2 regions of the Bradyrhizobium prioriisuperbiae genome follow, and region 1 is predicted to be linked to the other one. Evidence: predicted binding sites of a transcription regulator. Region 1 holds the regulator's gene; the other holds the start of a gene.

Region 1 (3,956 bases):
CATCACAGGTATCCTGCTCGCAGTCGCCCGCGTTAGCGGCGAGACGGCGCCGCTGCTGTTCACCGCGCTCAACCACCAGTTCCTCAGCACCGTGCCGTTCAGCCTGCTCGGTCACGACTTCTCCGTCATCAACCTCAATGCACCGACGCCGAGTCTTCCGGTCGTTATCTTCCAGTTCGCGCTCAGCCCCTACGCGGACTGGCAGAAGCTGGCCTGGACCGGCGCGCTCATCATCACGCTTTCTGTGCTTGTACTCAGTATTTCGGCGCGCGCGCTTGCCGGGACAAGGAAATCGACATGAATTTGGCCACAGCGACCCCCTCGTCGGCGAGTCCTCCGTCGCTCGACACCGCTTCTCTCAAGGACAAGATCGCGATCCGCGATCTCGACTTCTTCTATGGCGAGGCCAAGGCGTTGAAGAGCGTCACCATGTCGCTTTATGCGAACAAGGTGACCGCGTTCATCGGACCGTCGGGCTGCGGCAAGTCCACCCTGCTGCGCGTCCTCAATCGGATGTATGACCTTTATCCGAACCAGCGCGCCGGCGGCCAGGTCACGTTCGACGGATCCAACATCCTGGAGCCGGGGCTGGACCTCAATTTGCTGCGGGCGCGGATCGGCATGGTCTTCCAGAAGCCGACCCCGTTCCCCATGTCTATCTACGAGAATGTCGCTTTCGGGATCCGGCTGTACGAAAAGCTGTCGAAGAGCGAACTCGACAACCGGGTCGAGCAGTCCCTGCGCCGGGCGGCGCTGTGGGACGAGGTCAAGAACAAGCTGAACGATAACGGCCTCAGCCTCTCGGGCGGCCAGCAGCAGCGGCTCTGCATCGCGCGCACCGTCGCGGTGCGGCCGGAGGTGATCCTGTTCGACGAGCCATGCTCGGCGCTTGACCCGATCTCGACCGCCAAGATCGAGGAACTGATCGACGAACTGAAGGACGATTATACGATCGTGATCGTGACCCACAACATGCAGCAGGCGGCGCGTGTCTCCGATTTCACGGCCTTCATGTATCTGGGCGAGTTGATCGAATTCGGTCCGACGACCAAGATTTTCACCACCCCGTCGGACCGCCGGACACAGGACTACATCACCGGCCGGTTCGGCTGAGGCGCGATAGGCGCGGGAGAACATGATGGCCTTCGAACATACAGCCAAAGCCTTCGACCAGGACTTGCAGGAACTGACCCGGCTGGTCGCCGAAATGGGCGGCCTCGCCGAGCGGCAGATCGTCGAGTCGGTCGATGCGTTGATCCGCCGCGATATTGCGCTGGGCCAGCGGGTCGTCGCGGCCGATGCCGAGCTCGACAAGCTGCAGCGCGGCATCGAGGAGCGTGCCGTTCTCACCATCGCCCGGCGTCAGCCGATGGCCGTGGACTTGCGCGAGATCGTCGGCGCGATGCGCGTGACCACCGATCTCGAGCGGATCGGCGACCTCGCCAAGAACATCGGCAAGCGTGTCAGCGCGCTGGACAATGATTTCCATCCGCTGAAGCTGATCCGCGGCCTCGAGCACATGGCCAACCTGGTGCAGTCGCAGATCAAGTCGGTGCTGGACGCCTACGCCGCCCACGATCTGCCGGCTGCGATGGCGGTCTGGAAGGGCGACGAAGAGGTCGACGCGATCTGCACGTCGCTGTTTCGCGAACTGCTCACCTACATGATGGAAGATCCCCGCAACATCAGCTTCTGCATCCATTTGATGTTCTGCGCGAAGAACATCGAGCGGATGGGCGATCACGCCACCAACATCGCCGAAACGGTGTTTTATATGGTCGAAGGCCAGCAGATGCAGGATCAGCGCCCGAAGGGCGATATGACTGCATTCGCCACCGCCTCCGGCAACTGAACTAAGGAAAAGACATGGGCGCCCGCATTCTGGTTGTCGAAGACGAAGAAGCGTTGACCACGCTGCTGCGTTACAATCTCGATGCCGAAGGTTACGACGTTGAGACAGTCGCCCGCGGCGACGAAGCCGATACCCGGCTGAAGGAGCGAATTCCCGATCTGATCGTGCTGGATTGGATGCTGCCGGGTCTGTCCGGCATCGAGCTCTGCCGCCGGCTGCGCACCCGTCCCGAGACCAAGCAACTGCCGATCATCATGCTGACCGCGCGCGGCGAGGAAAGCGAACGGGTGAGGGGGCTTGCGACCGGCGCCGACGACTACATTGTCAAGCCGTTCTCGGTTCCGGAGCTTCTGGCACGGGTGAAGGGCCTGCTGCGCCGCGCGAGTCCCGAGCGTCTGGCCACGGTGCTGACCTACGGCGATATCGAACTCGATCGCGACAAGCGTCGTGTCGCCCGCTCCGGCCAGCCGATCGATCTCGGTCCGACCGAGTATCGCCTGCTCGAGTTTTTCCTGGAGCATCCGGGACGTGTCTTCAGCCGCGAGCAGTTGCTCGACGGCGTCTGGGGCCGCGATATCTATATCGACGAGCGAACCGTCGACGTGCACATCGGTCGGCTGCGCAAGCTCTTGAACTTCGGCCGCGACCAGGATCCGATCCGCACCGTACGCGGCGCGGGTTATGCACTCGACGACCGCTTCGCCAAAGTCGACTGACGCAGGTCTTCGCCAGCTCAAACAAAAAACGCCTCATCGATGATGAGGCGTTTTTTTTGTTTCTCCAGGTATCCGCCGCTGCGTGCGGCGACTTGCCGAACTACTTGCCCGACGGACGGCGGTCACGGCGGCGATCGCTCGCCGGCTGATACGCGACACGCGAGTGATGCGCGCAATAGGGCAGGCCGCCCAGCGCCTTGCCGCCGCAGAAAAAGAAATCACTGCTGCCGGGATCGCCCACCGGCCAGTGGCAGGTCGCTTCCGTCAGTTCCAGCAGCGACAGCCGCTGGCTCATCGGAACCACGTTGTCGTAGGCCACCGGATCCGGCTCGGCCTCCACCTCGAACGCATGCGCAAGCGCGGTATTGCCGCGCGACATCGGCCGCGCGATCCGCATCATATGCTGGGCCGGCCGCGCCTTGCGCTGACGCGGGGCAGCCGAGGACGGACTCTTGGCGCGGCCCGACAGGCCGAGCCTGTGGACCTTTCCGATCACCGCATTCCGGGTGATATTGCCGAGTTCCGCGGCGATCTGGCTGGCCGAAAGACCCGCCTCCCAGAGTTTTTTCAACTGTTCTACGCGATCGTCGGTCCAACCCATTACCGTCATCGCACCATTCCCTTCGTGTCGCGCCTTTCGACCGCGAGGCCGTCGGCGACGTCTGTGTCTCAAAAATCCCTGCCGGCAGAATCCCTTAGCCCTCGCCGGATGCGCCTGTCGCAACCGGGCGTCTACGCTGTTACCGAGACCGTTAAGGATCAGATCTGCCGCACGAGATGTCGTATCCGACCATCCCGAAGCTACAATATGCCGTGACTCACGCGCAAGAGTCGGGCATCACAAGTCCACATGTTCTGCAATAGAAATTTGATAAACGGCTTTTTCTGCGGCTTTTCAGTACCATTGCCGTGTTGACAGCCAGGTTGACAGTATTGGACGCGCCAATAGAATAACTGCCGCGTGCTGCCCGACGAGGCGGCACGTTTTGTTTCCGGGGTAGGTCCATCGATCGTCCGATCTCGCGGTGTCCGATCCAAATCCTGAGTGTTTGGAGTCACATCGTGGTCTGTCGACAGGGCCCGCCCGAAAGTTCAATCAGGTTTGCAAGCAGAGTTGCCATGAGCACCAACACGTCGTCCCATCTCATGCCGGTGTTCGCACGGGCGGATCTCGCGTTCGAGCGCGGTGAGGGCGTCTGGCTCCACGGCACCGACGGCGAGCGCTACCTCGACTTCACCAGTGGCGTTGCGGTCAACGCGCTGGGACATGCGCACCCGCATCTTGTCGCCGCCCTGCAGGAGCAGGCGACAAAGCTGTGGCACATGTCGAACCTGTTCAAGAGCCCGGACGGCGAGAAGGTTGCCGCGCGCCTCTGCGAGGCGAGTTT
Region 2 (3,956 bases), 1.5 Mb from region 1:
TGCCAGTGATCAGGGTCGGCGGCAGCAGCAGCGCCGTCAGGATCGACAGCACGCGCAGGCTGTCGTTGCCCTGCTCCTCGATCTTGAGATGCAGTTCTTCCTGCAGCAGGCGGCTGCGTTCGCGCATCTCGACCACGCGGTGATCGAGGCTGTCGAGACGCTGGGCAAGTTTGCCGGCGCGCAACTGCAACCCCGGCTTCAACTCCTTGATGTTCTGCTGTTCCAGCCGGTGAAACACCGCGCGCAGGCCTGACAGCTGCCGATGCAAACGCACGCAGGTCCGCCGCAACCGGCCGAGCCCCTGGCGCTGGTCGACCGACTCGTCGGAGAGAATGCTTTCCTCGACGGCGTCCAGCGCCCGCGCGACCCGCTCGGCGACCTGGTCCATCGTGTCGGCGACATTCTCGACAATGGTTTCCAGCAGCGCCGCGGCATTCGCAACGCGATGTCCGCTTTCCAGCGCACGACGCGTGGCATCGCATGCGGAGAGCGCATGATGCCGGCCGCTGATCAGCGCCCGCTCGGTCATGACAAAACGCAGGTACCCCGTATCGTCGGTCGCCGCATCGATGTCCCGCATCAGGTCCGACATCACACCGTAGATGGTATCATCGACTGCATGCAATTGCTGATAGGTGTCTTTCGACAACAGCAGGGCCTGCGCCTGGGGTGGCGCGGCCAGCTTTGCATTGGCCAGCCACTGCACGGCGCGGGCATCGGTCAGGTTGAAGTGCAGCCAGATCAGGCCGTCATGATCGAGTTCGATCGGCTGGTCGATCGCCAACGTCTCCGAGCTGCCGTCTGAATGGACCCGGAAAGCCCAGACCAGCCCGGGGATCACCGCCGCTGAGCCTCCCGACTGAACCGGGTTCTCGACACCGGGCACACGCGCCACCGAGATGTCAGCCTGCATGGAACGCCCCCAATACCCGCAAAAAACTCAAAAATGTCCGTCAGCAATTCCGTCACGACAGCTCGTGCGGCCCGCGGGCAATCCGCGCCCGCCGAGCCGATCAAATGACGAGTTTGTTACAGTGTGATGTCAGGATCGACCAAACAGCCGGTCCTTACTCCGCAGCTTCCGCCAGATCGTCCGCCTGCTTGTTGTAGTCATAGACTACGCGGCCGTAAGGCAAGGTCAGGTCGGCCATGAAATGCCGCGCCCCGATGATCCGCCGCACCGGAAAGTCGGCCACCGGCGCATTGACATGGGGCACGAGATGCAGCCGGCCCGGCCCGCTCCAGGAGCCCTTCACCACGATATTGGTCAGGTTGATCGCCACCAGCTGACACACCTCAGCGCGGCCATCGACCCCCGGGATCAACTTCAGGTTGACCTGGGTCTTCGCCAGCATCGCGCGGGTCTGGTCACCGTTGCCGGTCATGGCTTCGTGCTTGTAGCCCATGGTGCCGACGGCCACCTGGGTCCCGGCGTATTCCAGGGTACCGGTCAGCGTGTCCTTCACCACCTCGAGCTTGGGGTGGGCATATTTTTTTGGAAAGCCCCAGATCTCGCGGCCCGCTGCGATCGGCGGATCATCGTCCAGATACATCTGCGAAACGAAATTCACCTCTTCGCCGTTCAGCCGCGCCGGGATCACCAGGCCGGATTCGGTGTAGCTGCCGAAGCCGGAGCTGTCAGGCATCTTGATCCATTCATAATGGACGATCGGCTGGTCCACCAGCTCCAGCGGCTCGGGCAAACCGGCGCGGATCAGCTCGGGATCGGTCTCATAGGTGATGACCAGAAACTCGCGATTGATGAAACGATAGGGTCCCGCCGGATAACTTGGACCAGCGGCCGGCATGGAGGGAAGCCTGAGAACGTCTTCCTTGCGCATCGGAGCAATCTCCCTGTGGACCGTCCGGCCGCCATCGACAGATGGCACGGTGCTGATTTTCACCTAGCGTCCCCAGTTGACATCAATGTGAGGGTTTTTGCTCAACGCTGTGACAGAGCGATCCGAAACCTGCTCGTCCCGCCCCGACAGCAGTTCGCAAGAAAAGCCAGTGACTGTTAGCCATATGCGGAGTCCACCCCGGATTGTCACGACGGCGTCACGGCTGCCCGGAATGCTAGGAGGAAATTGCAATTCCAGAACACCACCAGAGAGGCTGAGATCATGGACGCGCGAACGCCATTTACAAATACATCGGTGTCCAGCGGCTGGCGGCCCGAGCGCTGCCACCGCGTCGCGCTGGTCCTGCAAGGCGGCGGCGCGCTGGGGGCCTATCAGGCCGGCGTTTACCAGGCGCTGCATGAAAACGGCATGGAGCCGGATTGGGTTTGCGGCGTCTCGATCGGCGCCATCAACTCCGCCATCATCGCAGGAAATCCGCCGGAGAGGCGCCTGGAACGGCTGCAGACCTTTTGGGAGCGCATCACCAGCCGGAAAGTCTGGCATTACACACCGGATGGCGACATCTTTCGAAAGGCACGAAATCTCGCCAGCTCGTATCTGACGACCACACTGGGACAGCCGGGCTTTTTCAAGCCGCACGACGTCAACCCATGGTTCGCCGCAGCCGGCGCGAAAACCGCGACCAGCTACTACGACACCACCCCATTACGAGAGACGCTGCTGGAGTTGGTCGATTTCGACCTGATCAACGCGCGTCCGATCCATTTTGCCGTCGGCGCCGTGAACGTGCTGACCGGCAACTTCCTGTACTTCGACAACAAGAAAGAGGTCATCGAACCCGAGCACGTGATGGCGAGCGGCGCACTGCCGCCGGCGCTGCCGATGGTGGAAATCGGCACCGATCATTTCTGGGATGGCGGCATCGTGTCCAACACGCCGCTGCAGCATCTGCTGGACCAAGACGACAAGAAGAACTCGCTGGTGTTTCAGGTCGACCTGTTCAGTGCGCGAGGCGTGTTGCCGCGCGATATCCAGGAGGTGATGGCGAGACACAAGGATATCGTCTATTCCTCGCGCACCCGCCACAACACCGACATCTACCGCCGCGCCAACAACCTGAAGAGCGATCTCTACAAGGCGCTGCTCAAGATTCCCGCAGACCAGTTGAGCGACCACGAGCGCGCGATGCGCGACAGCCTCGCGGATCTTCCCGAGATCACCATTCTGCAGATGATCTATCAGCAGAAGGCCTATGAAGGTCACGCCAAGGACCACGAGTTCTCCGCGACCTCGATGCGTGAGCACTGGCAAAGCGGCCTCGAGGACACCCGCCGGACCCTGCAGCGCCGCGACTGGTTGGCCATGCCGGAGCAGGGAATGGGCATCGTGGTGCACGACGTGCACCGGGAGAATGGGTATTAAGATCGACCCTCATGGTGAGGAGGCGCACTTTGGGTCGAATAGCGGAAGGCGATTCACCACATTCAGCGTCATCACCGGGCTTGACCCGGTGATCCAGCTTAAGCGCTTAAGTCGCATGGTGGTTTTGTTGAAGAAAAGCTGGATTGCCGGGTCAAGCCCGGCAACGACGGAGTGGGGATGATACGCTTACTTCGCTACCACAGCGTCTGACGTGCCCGCTCCGGCCAGATCCGGTCATACTCGGCGCCGCCGACGGTATTCTCGCTCATCTCCGCGAGAATCTGTCCGGGCGTCGGCAGGGTTGGCGGATCGATCCGCTTGTCTGGATTCCACAGGTCGGAACGGACGATGGCGCGTGCGCACTGGAAATAGATCTCGTCGACCGCCATCACGATGACCGAGCGCGGCGCCTTGCCGTCCATCTTGAACGAAGCCAGCAGCTCCGGATCGACCGAGAGATGCGCCCGGCCGTTGACACGCAACGTTGTGCCGGCACCCGGGATCAGGAACAGCAGCGCCACCCGCGGATCGCGCACGATGTTGCGCAGTGAATCCACCCGGTTGTTGCCGCGGCGATCCGGCATCATCAGCGTCCGCTCGTCATGGATGCGCACGAAGCCGGCGCCATCGCCGCGCGGCGAGCAATCGAGCCCTTCCGGTCCAGAGGTTGCC

What was found. The regulator PhoB, encoded in region 1, activates phosphate uptake and scavenging genes when phosphate is short. The targets are predictions, from matches to a motif close to TGTCATNNANCTGTCAT.
Region 2: RS897_RS14285 (acetoacetate decarboxylase) is a predicted target of PhoB. The motif match lies at 2,046-2,062, and genes of this name have one in related genera.

What each region holds. Positions count from the first base shown of each region.
Region 1 covers NZ_CP135921.1:1,491,574-1,495,529, reverse strand. Annotated here, with positions in the region: gene pstA (phosphate ABC transporter permease PstA) at 1-301, shown strand, start outside; gene pstB (phosphate ABC transporter ATP-binding protein PstB) at 298-1,113, shown strand; gene phoU (phosphate signaling complex protein PhoU) at 1,139-1,852, shown strand; gene phoB (phosphate regulon transcriptional regulator PhoB) at 1,867-2,568, shown strand; gene RS897_RS06980 (GcrA family cell cycle regulator) at 2,669-3,178, opposite strand; gene RS897_RS06975 (aspartate aminotransferase family protein) at 3,688-3,956, shown strand, end outside.
Region 2 covers NZ_CP135921.1:3,039,727-3,043,682, reverse strand. Annotated here, with positions in the region: gene RS897_RS14290 (transporter) at 1-913, opposite strand, end outside; gene RS897_RS14285 (acetoacetate decarboxylase) at 1,068-1,841, opposite strand; gene RS897_RS14280 (patatin-like phospholipase family protein) at 2,124-3,284, shown strand; gene RS897_RS14275 (pyridoxamine 5'-phosphate oxidase family protein) at 3,479-3,956, opposite strand, start outside.